2 regions of the Streptomyces sp. NPDC002181 genome follow, and region 1 is predicted to be linked to the other one. Evidence: riboswitches for the same ligand, from Rfam matches in the RefSeq annotation. Region 1 holds a riboswitch; the other holds the start of a gene.
What was found. Region 1 has a riboswitch for cobalamin ahead of ACFYXV_RS01165 (energy-coupling factor ABC transporter permease). Riboswitches for the same ligand answer to the same signal wherever they lie in the genome.
Positions count from the first base shown of each region.

Region 2: another riboswitch for cobalamin. It lies ahead of cobN (cobaltochelatase subunit CobN); the one in region 1 lies ahead of ACFYXV_RS01165 (energy-coupling factor ABC transporter permease).

Region 1 is NZ_JBIASC010000001.1:256,027-263,080, forward strand. Features, by position in the region: gene ACFYXV_RS01145 (L-serine ammonia-lyase) at 169-1,551, shown strand; gene ACFYXV_RS01150 (hypothetical protein) at 1,803-2,108, shown strand; gene ACFYXV_RS01155 (SsgA family sporulation/cell division regulator) at 2,328-2,735, shown strand; gene ACFYXV_RS01160 (hypothetical protein) at 2,854-3,366, shown strand; cobalamin riboswitch at 3,486-3,681, shown strand; gene ACFYXV_RS01165 (energy-coupling factor ABC transporter permease) at 3,710-4,402, shown strand; gene ACFYXV_RS01170 (energy-coupling factor ABC transporter substrate-binding protein) at 4,408-4,761, shown strand; gene cbiQ (cobalt ECF transporter T component CbiQ) at 4,765-5,514, shown strand; gene ACFYXV_RS01180 (ATP-binding cassette domain-containing protein) at 5,511-6,332, shown strand; gene ACFYXV_RS01185 (PadR family transcriptional regulator) at 6,420-6,956, shown strand; gene ACFYXV_RS01190 (EF-hand domain-containing protein) at 7,023-7,054, opposite strand, start outside.
Region 2 is NZ_JBIASC010000002.1:670,276-677,329, forward strand. Features, by position in the region: gene ACFYXV_RS09185 (hypothetical protein) at 14-682, shown strand; gene ACFYXV_RS09190 (precorrin-2 C(20)-methyltransferase) at 732-2,237, opposite strand; gene ACFYXV_RS09195 (precorrin-8X methylmutase) at 2,234-2,881, opposite strand; gene cobG (precorrin-3B synthase) at 2,878-4,269, opposite strand; cobalamin riboswitch at 4,409-4,546, shown strand; gene cobN (cobaltochelatase subunit CobN) at 4,579-7,054, shown strand, end outside.

The sequences.
Region 1 (7,054 bases):
TGTGACACGAGCCATACCCGAGCGCCTTCCGGCCACCATCGCCGGCAGGCGAAACGTTCACCTTGCCACGTTAAGCTCGACTGTCGGACAAAATCCGAACAATCCCCCCTCGATACGATCCACCCCGCCTGCCCCTCCACCCACGAGCAGACAAGGGAGTCCGCCACCGTGGCCATCTCCGTCTTCGACCTCTTCTCCATCGGCATCGGCCCCTCCTCCTCCCACACGGTCGGCCCGATGCGGGCCGCCCGCATGTTCGTGACCCGGCTGAAGAAGGACGGCGTGCTCGCCCAGACCGCGGCGGTCCGGGCGGAGCTCTACGGCTCCCTCGGCGCGACCGGCCACGGCCACGGCACGCCCAAGGCGGTGCTCCTGGGCCTGGAGGGCCACTCCCCCCGCTCGGTGAACGTGGAGAGCGCCGACGACGAGGTGGAGCGCATCCGCAGGACGGGCCGCCTGCGCCTGCTCGGCACCGAGATAGGGGAGGCGCACGAGATCGCCTTCGACGAGCCGAGCCAGCTGATCCTGCACCGCCGCCGGTCCCTGCCGTACCACGCGAACGGCATGACGCTCTTCGCGTACGACGCCGCCGGCGCCCCGCTGCTGGAGAAGACGTACTACTCGGTCGGCGGCGGCTTCGTCGTCGACGAGGACGCGGTCGGCGAGGACCGGATCAAGCTCGACGACACGGTGCTGAAGTACCCCTTCCGCAGCGGCGACGAGATGCTGCGGATGGCCCGCGAGAGCGGCCTGTCGATCTCCGCGATGATGCTGGAGAACGAGAAGGCCTGGCGCACGGAGGAGGAGATCCGCGAGGGTCTGCTGGAGATCTGGCGGGTCATGCAGGCGTGCGTCGCGCGCGGCATGTCGCGCGAGGGCATCCTGCCGGGCGGCCTGAAGGTCCGCCGCCGGGCCGCGAACACCGCCCGCAAGCTCCGCTCCGAGGGCGACCCGCAGGCGCTGTCGATGGAGTGGATCACCCTCTACGCGATGGCCGTGAACGAGGAGAACGCGGCCGGCGGCCGGGTGGTCACCGCTCCGACCAACGGCGCCGCGGGCATCATCCCGGCGGTCCTGCACTACTACATGAACTTCGTGCCCGGCGCCGACGAGGAGGGCGTGGTCCGCTTCCTGCTGGCGGCCGGCGCGATCGGCCTGCTCTTCAAGGAGAACGCCTCGATCTCCGGCGCCGAGGTCGGCTGCCAGGGCGAGGTCGGCTCGGCCTGCTCGATGGCGGCGGGCGCCCTCGCCGAGGTCCTGGGCTGCACCCCGGAGCAGGTGGAGAACGCGGCCGAGATCGGCATGGAGCACAACCTGGGCCTCACCTGCGACCCGGTCGGCGGCCTCGTCCAGATCCCGTGCATCGAGCGCAACGGCATGGCGGCGGTCAAGGCCGTCACCGCGGCCAAGATGGCCATGCGCGGCGACGGCTCCCACAAGGTGTCCCTCGACAAGGTCATCAAGACCATGAAGGAGACCGGCGCCGACATGAAGGTCAAGTACAAGGAAACCGCCCGCGGCGGCCTGGCGGTCAACGTCATCGAATGCTGATCCGGCACGCATGACGAAGGAGGGGCCCGGCGCGGTGCGCCGGGCCCCTCCGGCGTTCCACAACTTGGTGAATTCGCAGGCCAATTGAGGTTTGCCCGGAGTTGATCACGCGTGAGGGCGAACCCTCCTCCCCGGGCTGGTCTCTCGATGATCACATGCGCCATGGTGATCACGTGACGTCGCGGCCACACCCCCGGCGGTCGGCCAACCGCCTTGGACCGCAGCCTTTTTGCGTACTGGAGGACTTCATCATGGCAAGCAACCGCAGCATCCGAGTCCTGGCGGCTGTCGCAGCGCTCCCCTTCGCCGCCCTGCTCTTCACGGGTACGGCCCAGGCCGACAACGGAGCCGGTGCGGGCGTCTCGTCCAACGCCGCCGCCGGCGAGATCCTCGGCAGCGGGGTCGCCGGCGGCAACCTCGGCAACTCCTCCACCACCCAGCAGCTCGCCACGGGCTCCGGGGCGTCCAACCAGAACAACGGCGCCCAGGCCAACGGCGCCGGTTTCACCGCCATCGGGCAGTCCAACGACTCGTTCGTGTTCAACCCCGTTCCGTAGCGGACCGGTGACCCGGCGGCCCGCCCTCCCCCCGGAGGGCGGGCCCCTTCGCGTTCCCTCCCCCGCCACCGCACCCGCACCCGTTCCCCTTCCTGTGACGAATGGGGTCCAGCGGCCCCCGGGCTGAGGACTTTCGGCCCGCGGGGGTAGCCGGGAGGTGGGCTAGCTTGCCCGATAGGGCCGCCGGCCCCGGCCGGACACGACTGAGAGGCGCTGCGCATGGACGGAATCGAATACCGCGTCCTCCCGCTCCGGCTGGAGGCCTCCCCCGAGCCCGTGTCCGTGGACGGGGCCTTCACCTACCGCCCCGACCGGCCCTACGAGCTGGCGCTCGACTTCCGGGGCGCCGGGACGCACCTGGCGCGCTGGGTGTTCTCCCGGGACCTGCTGATCGACGGGGAGAGCTGCGTGACGGGCGAGGGGGACATCCAGGTGTGGCCGCGCTGGCAGGGCGGGGAACCGCGGGTCTTCCTCGCCTTCACCAACGGCGCTCAGAGCTGCGTGGTGTCCGCCCGGGCGAAGGACGTGCGGGCGCTGTGCCGGCGGCTGGTCGGGCTCGTGCCCCGGGGCGAGGAGCAGCGCCACTACGACCTCGACGCCGAGCTGAGCACCCTGCTGCCCCGCTAAGTTCCCTTTTGGCATGTTTTCTTTTTGTCTGGGTGGTTTTGGGTGCAACCATGAGCCTGCCGGGGAGTGTCCTCAGCAGTGACACCGGTCCCCGCCTCTGAAGAATCAGGGGGACGTCATGAACCACCTCCGCAACCACCTCCGCCGCCGGCAGCTCGCGGCCCTCGCCACAGGTGCGCTGCTCACCGCCGGGATCACCCTCGCCGCTCCGGCCTCGGCCGCCGTGCGGCCCACGCCGCTCGTCGTGAACGCCCGCTGGGGCGGGCACTGCACGTACGACCGCATCGTCATCGACCTGCGGGGACACGCCCCGCGGGCCACCGTCACCCGCGTCCCCCGGCTGGTCCACGACGGGTCCGGCGCTCCCGTCCCGCTGGCCGGGAAGTACTTCCTCCAGATCCGCCTGCATCCCGCCGCGGCGCACGACCGCGCGGGCGCCGGCACCTACCGCGGACCGCGGCTGGTCAACATCCGCCTGCCGCAGCTGAAGGGCCTCGCCCTGACCGGCGATTTCGAGGGGTACGTGACCTTCGGCGCCGCGTTCGGCGCCAAGCCCTCCGTCAGCTCCTTCACGCTGCACGGGCCCGAGCGCCTCGTGCTGGACGTCGCGCACCGCAACGTCTGCCGGTGACCGTGGCACGCCGCCGGCGCCGGTCCCGCCGGCGCCGGCAGCGGACCGCGTCCGTTCGGGCACGGGGTGTCCGGACAGGCGGGCGTTCGGGCCGGGTTGGTGCAGGTCCGTCCCTGCGACTAGGGTCAGCGGGCCTTGGTGTACGGGAAACCGGTGGAAAACCGGTGCGGCCCTCGCCACTGTGAACGGGAAGTCCGGCTCCACTCCTTTGGGAAGCCACTGGGCGGCGCGGGAGGTTCCGCACCGCCCGGGAAGGCGGGGCCAGGGCATCAGCACCCGTGAGCCAGGAGACCGGCCGGGGCGCGTTGTCCATCCACGAGGTGCTGGAGAGGTCTCCCCACTCATGCATATAGCCGAGGGGTTCCTGCCCCCTTTGCACGCGGTCGCCTGGGGCGCCGCGTCCGCCCCCTTCGTCGTCCACGGTGTCCGCGCCCTCACCCGCGAGGTGAAGGCGAACCCGGAGAGCACGCTGCTGCTCGGCGCGTCCGGAGCGTTCACTTTCGTCCTGTCCGCCCTGAAGATCCCATCGGTGACGGGCAGTTGTTCGCACCCCACCGGGACCGGGCTCGGGGCGATCCTGTTCCGGCCGCCGATCATGGCGGTGCTCGGCACGATCACCCTGCTCTTCCAGGCGCTGCTGCTGGCGCACGGCGGGCTGACCACCCTCGGCGCGAACGTGTTCTCGATGGCGATCGCCGGGCCGTGGGCGGGGTACGGGGTGTACCTGCTGCTGAAGCGCTTCGACGTGCCGCTGATGGTGACCGTCTTCTTCGGCGCCTTCTTCGCCGACCTGGTGACGTACTGCGTGACCTCCGTGCAGCTGGCGCTGGCCTTCCCGGACCCGGGCACCGGGTTCGCGGGCGCGCTCGTGAAGTTCGGGGGCATCTTCGCGGTGACCCAGATCCCGCTCGCGGTGAGCGAGGGGCTGCTGACGGTGCTCGTGATGCGGCTGCTGATGCAGTCGAGCAAGTCCGACCTGGTCCGGCTGGGCGTCGCCAAGCTCACCGGCCGCAGCGAGCAGAAGGCGGCCGTGTGATGAGCCTGAGCCGGAACGCGAAGATCAACGGACTGCTGCTGCTCCTGGTGGCGGCGCTGGCGGTACTGCCCATCGCACTGGGGATGGGCGAGGGCAAGGAGGAGCCCTTCACGGGCGCCGACGCGCAGGCGGAGACCGCGATCACCGAGCTCGATCCGGAGTACGAGCCGTGGTTCTCGCCGCTGTACGAACCCCCCTCCGGGGAGGTGGAGTCGGCCCTGTTCGCCCTCCAGGCGGCCCTGGGTGCGGGCGTGCTCGCCTACTACTTCGGCGTCCGCAAGGGCCGCCGTCAGGCCGCTGCGGCCGGTGCGGCCGGTGCGCCCGCGGCCGCACCGGACACCGCCGCCTCGGAGTCGTAGGCGGTGCTGCCGATCGACGTGGCGGCGCACGGCAGCCGGTGGCGGCGCCGGCATCCGCTGGAGAAGGCCCTGCTCGGGCTCGGGCTGACGGTCACCGCCGTGTGCCTGCCGCCCTGGCCCGGCGGGCCGCTGGTCGCCGCCGCCACGCTCGCCGTGCTGCTCGGCCCGGCCGGCGTGGCCGGGCGGCAGCTGTGGCGGGCCTTCCGGATACCGCTGGGCTTCTGCTTCACCGGCGCGCTGCCGCTGCTGGTCGCCGTCGGCGGCCCGGCCGGGCTCGTCTCGCTCGCGCCCGACGGCCCCCGGCACGCCGCCGAGCTGCTGCTGCGTACCTCGGCGGCCTCCCTCGGCGTGCTGCTGTTCGCCTTCACCACGCCCGTGTCGGACGTCCTGCCCCGGCTGGTCCGGGCCGGGGTCCCGGCGCCCGTGGTGGACGTGGCCCTCGTCATGTACCGCATCGGCTTCCTGCTGCTGGACTCGATGACCCAGGTCCGGCGCGCCCAGGCGGCCCGGCTGGGCCAGTCCGGGCGGGCGGCGGTGTGGCGCTCGCTGGCCGGGCTCGCCGCGACCTCCTTCGTACGGGCCTTCGACCGCGCGGCCCGCCTCCAGGACGGCCTGGCCGGGCGCGGCTACGACGGCGCGCTGCGGGTCCTCGTACCCGAGGCGGCCCTGTCGTGGCGGTTCCTGGCGGCGTCGGGGGCCCTGCTGGCGGCCCTGATCACCCTGACTCTGACCCTGAAGGGGCTCTGCCTGTGAACCCGTTGGTGGAACTGGCCGGCGCCGGCTACGCGTACGAGGACGGCCCGGCGGTCCTGGCCGGCGTGGACTTCGCCATCGCCGAGGGCCGGGCGCTGGTCCTGCTGGGCCGCAACGGCAGCGGCAAGACCACGCTGATGCGGCTGCTGAGCGGGGGCCTGCGGCCCGGCACGGGCGCGCTGCGCCTCGACGGGACGGCGGTCGCGTACGACCGGGCGGGGCTGACCCGCCTGCGCACGGCGGTGCAGTTGGTGGTCCAGGACCCGGACGACCAGCTGTTCGCGGCCTCGGTGGAGCAGGACGTGTCGTTCGGCCCGATGAACCTGGGCCTGCCGGCCGATGAGGTGCGCGCCCGGGTGGACTCGGCGCTCGCCGCGCTGGACATCACGGCGCTGCGGGACCGCCCGACGCACCTGCTCTCGTACGGGCAGCGCAAGCGCGCCGCCATCGCGGGGGCGGTGGCGATGGCTCCGCGGGTGCTGATCCTCGACGAGCCGACGGCCGGCCTGGACCCGGACGGGCAGGAGCGCCTGCTGGACGTCCTCGCGGGCCTGCGCGCGGCCGGCACCACGGTGGTGATGGCCACGCACGATGTGGACCTGGCGGTCCGCTGGGCCGACGACGCGGCGGTCCTGACCCCCTCGGGCATCCGCACGGGCCCGGCGCACGGCCTGCTGTCGGACCCGGAGCTGCTGGCCTCGGCGGGTCTGCGCCAGGCCTGGTCCCCGGCGGTGACGTCCCTCCTGCGCGCCCACGCCCTCCTGGACCCGCTGGCGCCGGGTCCGAAGACCCCGGAGGCCCTGGCCGCCTGGCAGTAGGGGCAGTGGGGTCCGGCCCCGCGTCCCGCCGTCGCCGCCGGGGACCGGATCGCGGTGCCCGGCTCCCCGCGTCCCTAGGATGGCCGCATGTCGCTGCCGCACGCCATCCTCACCGCCCTGCTGGAGAAGCCCTCGTCGGGGCTGGAGCTGACGCGGCGGTTCGACAAGTCGATCGGGTACTTCTGGTCCGCGACGCACCAGCAGATCTACCGCGAGCTCGGCCGGCTGGAGGAGGCCGGGCTGATCCGGGAACTGCCCAGCGAGGTGCCCGTACGGGGGCAGAAGAAGCAGTACGAGGTGCTGGACGCCGGTCGCGCGGAGCTGGCGCGGTGGGTCGGCGAGAGCCAGGACCCGAAGCCCATCCGGGATCCGCTGCTGCTGCGGATCCGGGCGGCCGCCGTCGTGGGCCCGAACGGGCTGGCCGCGGAGCTGCGGCGCCATCTGGATCTGCACCGCCGGCAGCTGGCGGTCTACGAGGCGATCGAGGAGAAGGACTTCCCGCCGGGGCGGGACTCCGACGAGGACCGCCTGCGCCGGCTCGTCCTGCACGGCGGCGTCGGCCTGGAGACGTTCTGGCTGCGCTGGCTGGAGGAGGCCCTGGCCGAGGTCGAGGACATGGCCTGACCGGTGAGACGCGGCGAAGCCCCCGACCGCCCTGCAGGGGGCGGTCGGGGGCTTCGCGAAGCCTGCCTACTTGTTCAGGGCGTCCCAGAACTCGTCGA
Region 2 (7,054 bases), on a different contig from region 1:
TACTCTCTTCGGTATGAGCGCCACCACCTTGCTGATCCACGACGGCTCCGCCGCACCCGATGCCCCCGTCACCCGTGTCGGGGGCCTTCCGCTGGCCCCCGCGGGCACCCCGTGGCCCACCTGCACGGCCTGCTCGGGGCCGCTGCAGTTCATCGCGCACCTGGTCCTCGACGGCGGGCGCGGGGTCCTCGCCGTCTTCATGTGCGCGAACGACCCGGGCGGGTGCGAGGAGTGGAGCGCCACGGCCGGCGGCAACAGGGCGTACCTCTTCCCGCCGGCCGGGCTCGTGCCGATACCGCTGCCCGCGCTCCCCGCCTCCGAGGACGGGGACACGGACGAGGAAGCGGACGAGGAGGACGACGAGGACGTCCGGCAGCCCGGGGCGGTCCGTACCGTCGAGCGGGTGGCGGTGGCCGGGCCGGAGTACGGGGCCGCGGCCAAGGCCTGGTCCGAGCGGAGCGGGCGCCCCCGGCGCCACGTCCTCGGTCAGCTGGGCGGCGTCGCCGACTGGCTCCAGTACGACGAGACGCCCGATTGCGCGGGCTGCGGCCGTCCGATGGAGTTCGTCGCGCAGCTGGAGGAGGGTCCGGATCCCCTGACCGCCCCCAACTTCGGCTCCGGCAGCGCCTATGCGCACGCCTGCGAGCCCTGCGGCCGGGCGGCCTTCCTCTGGCAGTGCTGAGCCCCGGCCCCGGACGTGTCGCCACGCCCGGGGCCGGCCGGCCGGCCGGTCAGAGCTCCGGGTAGCGGCGCGGGGTCCACGTGACGCGGGAGCCGTCCGGCCGCTCGGTGACCTGTGTCTGCGAGGAACCGATCAGCAGGATCGTGCGCATGTCCACCTCGGACGGCTCCAGTTCGCCGAGCGCGAGGATGCGGACCGACTGCTCCGGGCCGCCCACGTCCCGCGCGACCACCACCGGGGTCCGCTCCGAACGCAGCTCCAGCAGCAGCTCCTTGGCCTGGGCCACCTGCCAGGTCCGGCTGCGCGAGCCCGGGTTGTACAGGGCGAGCACCAGGTCCGCCGCGGCGGCGGCGCGCAGCCGCTCCGCGACGACCTCCCACGGCTTGAGCCGGTCCGACAGGGAGATGGTGGCGTAGTCGTGGCCGAGCGGGGCCCCGGCCGCGGCGGCCGCCGCGTTCGCGGCGGTCACCCCCGGCAGGACCCGTACGGGCACGTCCTTGTACTCCGGCTGCCCGGCGACCTCAAGGACTGCGGTGGCCATGGCGAAGACGCCCGGGTCCCCGCCGGAGACCACGGCCACGCGCCTGCCGCGCCGGGCGAGGTCGAGCGCGAACTCGGCGCGCTCCGACTCCACCTTGTTGTCGGAGCCGTGCCGGATCTGGCCCGGCTTGGCGGGGACGCGGTCCAGGTACGTGGTGTACCCGACGAGCACCTCGGCGTCGGCCAGCGCACGCCGCGTCTCGGGGGTGAGCCAGAGCGGTCCGGCCGGTCCCGTGCCGACGACGGCGACCTCGCCGGGCCCGGACGGCACGCTGCCCGGGTTGCCGATGCGGCTGGGCACCACGGCGACGGCGAAGTACGGGACGCTGTCGGGGTCGGTGTCGGCGAGGACGCCGGTCCGCTCCCCCTCCATGGTCGCGCGTTCCACGTACCGGGCCTCCGCGAGGCGGCCGCTGCCCTCCATGGCCCGGCGCACGGCCGGGAAGGTGCGGCCGAGCTTCATCACGACCGCGGAGTCGGTGGCGGCGAGGCGGGCGGTGAGCTCCTCCTCGGGCAGGGTGCCGGGCAGGATCGTCAGCACCTCCTCGCCCTCGACGAGCGGGGTCCCGAGGCGGGCGGCGGCGGCGCTCACCGAGGTCACGCCGGGGATCACCTCGGCCTCGTAGCGGTCGGCGAGCCGCTTGTGCATGTGCATGTACGAGCCGTAGAAGAGCGGGTCGCCCTCGGCGAGCACGGCGACGGTCCGCCCGGCGTCCAGGTGCGCGGCGAGGCGGGCGGCGGAGGCCTCGTAGAACTCCTCCATCGCGCCCTGGTAGCCGCCGGGGTGGTCGGTGGTCTCGGTGGTGACCGGGTAGACCAGCGGCTCCTCGATGTGGTCGGCCCGCAGGTGCTTCGCGGCGATCGAGCGGGCGATCGAGCGGCCGTGGCGGGCGCTGTGGTACGCGATGACCTGCGCCTCGGCGATCACCTCGACGGCCCGCAGGGTCATCAGGGAGGGGTCGCCCGGGCCGAGCCCTACGCCGTACAGCTTCCCGGAGGTGGTTGCGCTGCTCATTCTTCCTCGCTCGCGATCGCGTTGACGGCGGCGGCCGCGATGGCGCTGCCGCCGCGCCGGCCGCGCACGATCAGGTGGTCGAGCCCGGAGGCGTGGGCGGCGAGCGCGTCCTTGGACTCGGCGGCGCCGATGAAGCCGACGGGGACGCCGATGACGGCGGCGGGGCGCGGGGCGCCCTCCTCGATCATCTCCAGCAGCCGGAACAGGGCGGTCGGCGCGTTGCCGACGGCGATCACCGATCCCTCCAGCAGCCCGCGGTCGCGCCAGACTTCGAGCGCGGCGGCGCTGCGCGTGGTCCCCATCCTGGCGGCGAGGGCCGGCACGGCGGGGTCGGAGAGGGTGCAGATCACCTCGTTGCCGGCGGGCAGCCGCTTGCGGGTGACCCCGCTGGCGACCATCTGGACGTCGCACAGGATCGGCGCGCCGGCGTGCAGCGCGGCCCGTGCGCGGAGCACGACCTCCGGGGTGTAGCCGAGGTCCCGGGGCAGGTCGGTCATTCCGCAGGCGTGAATCATGCGCACCGCGACCTGGGCGACGGAGGCGGGCAGCCCGGAGAGGTCCGCCTCGGCGCGGATCGTGGCAAAGGACTGGCGGTAGATGGCCGCGCCGTCCTTCTCGTACTCGAACACTGTGTACTCGCTCATTTCTTCGCTGCGTCGTGGGAGGTGGTGCGGCGTACGGCCGCGAGGGCCGCGGGAAGTTCGGAGGCCGGGACGCCCCGGCGCGGGGTCTGTCCGGCCGCGGAGAGGTCGTACCCGTCGGCGGTGGCGACCACGTCCGCCCAGGCGGTGCCGCGGGGGTGCCCGCACCGGCGCTCGCAGCCGGACCAGTGCACGGGCAGCAGGCGGGTCCCCTGCGCCGGCGTACGCACCCGTGCCCGCGCTTGTTCCCGTTCCCGTTCCTGCGCCTGCGCCTGCGCCTGCGCCTGCGCTACGACGGCACGCGCGTCGGCGCGCACGTCGGCGCGGGACTTCGCACAACCGGGCTGCCCGGTACAGGCGGTGACGGACCGCCAGGGATCGTCGGAGCCGGTCACGAGTCCGGCTTCGGCGAGGGCGGCGAGCGCCTCCCCGGCGGCTCCGGCGGGCAGGCCGGGGACGACGATCCCCCGCCAGGGGGTCAGGCGGATACGGCCGGTCAGCGCGGCCAGGGCGCGCCACTGCGCGGTGCTCAGACGGCCCAGCGGCGCCAGCACGCTGAGCGCGGCGGCGCCGCCGGGCCCCTCGACCACACCCGGTTCGGGGGCCGGTCCGCGCAAGGAGGCGGCCGCGGAGCCCGGCGCGGCGGGGGCCGGGATCCCGGCGGCGGCCAGCCTCCCGCCCAACCCCTCGCGGTCCAGGGCGTGTTCCGCGGGCAGCTCCGACACCCGCCAGGCCCGGGTACCGGCCGCCCGGACGGCGTCCAGGAAGTACTCCGCGGCCACGAGCGCGGCCTTCGGCGCGTCGGCCGCGCCGACGAGCAGCGCGTCCGCCGGGTCGGCGGTCCACAGCAGCGCCCGGTCCCCGCCCCCGTCCCGGACGGCGGTCAGGTTCACATCGGCGTCGAGCGAGGTCACGTCCCCGCGGCCGTCGTCGAGGGCGAACAGGAAGCGCCCCGACAGCCCGGCCGCCGGCGCGCTCGCGCACAGCAGCCGGTCCAGCTCGGCGACCCAGGGGGCCACGTCGGGCAGACCGCGCCGGTCCAGGCCGGTCAGGGGCGAGGCGACGATGTTGCGGACCCGCTCGTGGGTGGGCGCGGGCAGCAGCCCGGCGCGTACGAGCACGCCCCGCAGCTCGCCCCCGCAGCTCGCGCCGAGCCCGCGCAGCTGCGCGTTGCCGCGCGAGGTGAGGTCGACGTGCCCGTCGCCGAGCCGGTCCGCCGCGTCGGCCAGGAGCAGGGCCGCGTCCGCGTCGAGCATCCCGCCGGGTATCCGGATCCGGGCCAGGTACCCGTCGTCCGCCGCGTGCAGCCGCAGCGCACCGGGGCAGGCGTCACCGCGGTCACGTATGACCGGTTCGTCCCGCACTGCGGCGGAAGGGGGCTGGGGCGGCATGGCGGCGAGCATACCCACGATTGACCGACCTCGACCTGTGTCCGTCACCACCCTCCCCCTGCGCCCCACCCTCCGCCCGACCTGCCCCGATCCGCTCCCCGTGCGCGGACCACCCCCACTCCCGGCCAGGGAGAACGCCACCTAAGATGACCCCCGGCGGAGCCACGTGGCCCGCTGGGAGGAAGCCCGGTGCGAATCCGGCGCGGTCCCGCCACTGTGAACCCGCGGAGCGATCCGCCGGGTGAGTCAGGAACTCCCGCTGTCCACACTGCCCGGGGCGCGGAAACCCCGAGGAAGGCATGCCGCCGCATGATCCTGCTGCTGTCGACGTCCGACACCGATCTGCTCAGCGCCCGCGCCGCGGACGGCCCCGTGCCGTACCGGTTCGCGAACCCCTCCCGCCTTCCCCTGGACGACCTGCCCGCCCTGCTCGACGGCGTCGACCTGGTCGTCGTACGCCTCCTGGGCGGCCTGCGCGCCTGGCAGGACGGCCTCGACCTGCTCCTGGCGCCGGAACAGACCCGCCCGGTGGTCGTCCTCACCGGCGAACAGGCCCCGGACGCCCAGCTGATGGAGGCCTCGACGGTCCCGATCGGCATCGCGGCCGAGGCGCACGGCTACCTCGCGCACGGCGGCCCCGCCAACCTGGACCAGCTGGCGCGCTTCCTCTCCGACACCGTGCTGCTCACCGGCCACGGCTTCGAGCCGCCCGCCGCGGCGCCCACCTGGGGCCCGCTGGAGCGCACGCCGGTGCGCCCGTACGGGCCGCGCATCGCGGTGCTGTACTACCGCGCCCACCAGATGAGCGGCAACACCGCCTTCGTGCACGCGCTGTGCGACGCGATCGTGGAGACCGGCGGCACGCCCGTACCCCTGTACGTGTCCTCCCTGCGCGCGCCGGAGCCGGAGCTGATCGCCGAACTGGAGTCGGCGGACGCGATCGTCACCACGGTGCTCGCGGCAGGCGGCACCAAGCCCGCCACGGCCTCGGCCGGCGGCGACGACGAGTCCTGGGACGCGGGCGCGCTCGCCGGGCTCGGCGTGCCGATCCTGCAGGCCCTGTGCCTGACCGGCTCGCGCAGCGCCTGGGAGGAGAACGACGAGGGCCTCTCCCCGCTCGACGCCGCGACGCAGGTCGCGGTCCCGGAGTTCGACGGCCGCCTGATCACCGTCCCGTTCTCCTTCAAGGAGCTCGACGAGGACGGGCTGCCGGCGTACGTGGCCGACCCCGAGCGCGCCGCCCGCGTCGCCGGGATCGCCGTCCGCCACGCCCGGCTGCGGCACATCGAGCGGCGCGACAAGAAGGTCGCGCTCGTCCTGTCCGCGTACCCCACCAAGCACTCCCGCATCGGCAACGCGGTCGGCCTCGACACCCCGGCCAGCGCCGTGGAGCTGCTGCGCACCCTCATCGCGGGCGGCTACGACTTCGGCCCCGTCGAGGAGGTCCCGGGCCTGGTCTCGGGCGACGGCGACGAGCTGATCCGCGCCCTGATCGAGGCCGGCGGCCACGACCAGGACTGGCTGACCGAGGAGCAGCTGGCCCGCAACCCGGTCCGCATCCCGGCCGCCGACTACAAGCGGTGGTTCGCCGAGCTCCCCGCCGAGCTGCGCGAGAGCGTGGAGCAGCACTGGGGCGAGGCGCCGGGCAACATGTTCGTGGACCGCTCCGCGAACCCGGAGGGCGACATCGTCCTCGCGGCGCTGCGCCGCGGGAACCTGCTCGTCCTGATCCAGCCGCCGCGCGGCTTCGGCGAGAACCCGATCGCGATCTACCACGACCCCGACCTGCCGCCCTCGCACCACTACCTGGCCGCGTACCGCTGGATCCAGGCACGGGCCGAGGACGGCGGCTTCGGCGCCGACGCGATGATCCACCTGGGCAAGCACGGCAACCTGGAGTGGCTGCCGGGCAAGAACGCCGGCCTGTCGGCTGCCTGCGCCCCGGACGCCGCGCTCGGCGACCTCCCCCTGATCTACCCGTTCCTGGTCAACGACCCGGGCGAGGGCACCCAGGCCAAGCGCCGCGTGCACGCCACCCTGGTCGACCACCTCGTGCCGCCGATGGCGCGCGCGGAGTCGTACGGGGACATCGCGCGCCTGGAGCAGCACCTCGACGAGTACGCGCAGATCTCGGCCATGGACCCGGCGAAGCTGCCGGCGATCCGCGCGCAGATCTGGACGCTGATCCAGGCCGCGAAGCTCCACCACGACCTGGGTCTGGAGGAGCGCCCGGACGACGAGGGCTTCGACGACTTCCTGCTGCACGTCGACGGCTGGCTCTGCGAGGTCAAGGACGCCCAGATCCGCGACGGACTGCACGTCCTGGGCGGCGCCCCGACCGGTGAGGCCCGGGTCAACCTGGTCCTCGCGATCCTGCGCGCCCGCCAGATCTGGGGCGGTACGACGGCCCTGCCCGGCCTGCGCGAGGCGCTCGGCCTGGACGAGTCCGCCGCCACCCGCACCACCGCCGACGAGGCGGAGGCGGCGGCCCGCGCGCTGGTGCAGGCGATGGAGGACGCGCACTGGGCGCCGGAGGCGGTGGCTTCGGTCGCGGCCGGACACTCCGCGGACGTGGTCGCCGTACTGGACTTCGCCGCCCGCGAGGTGGTCCCGCGCCTGGCCGGCACGACGGACGAGATCGCGCACGTGGTGGCGGCCCTCGACGGCCGCTTCGTCCCGGCGGGCCCCTCGGGATCCCCCCTGCGCGGCCTGGTGAACGTCCTTCCCACGGGCCGGAACTTCTACTCCGTCGACCCGAAGGCCGTACCCTCCCGCCTCGCGTGGG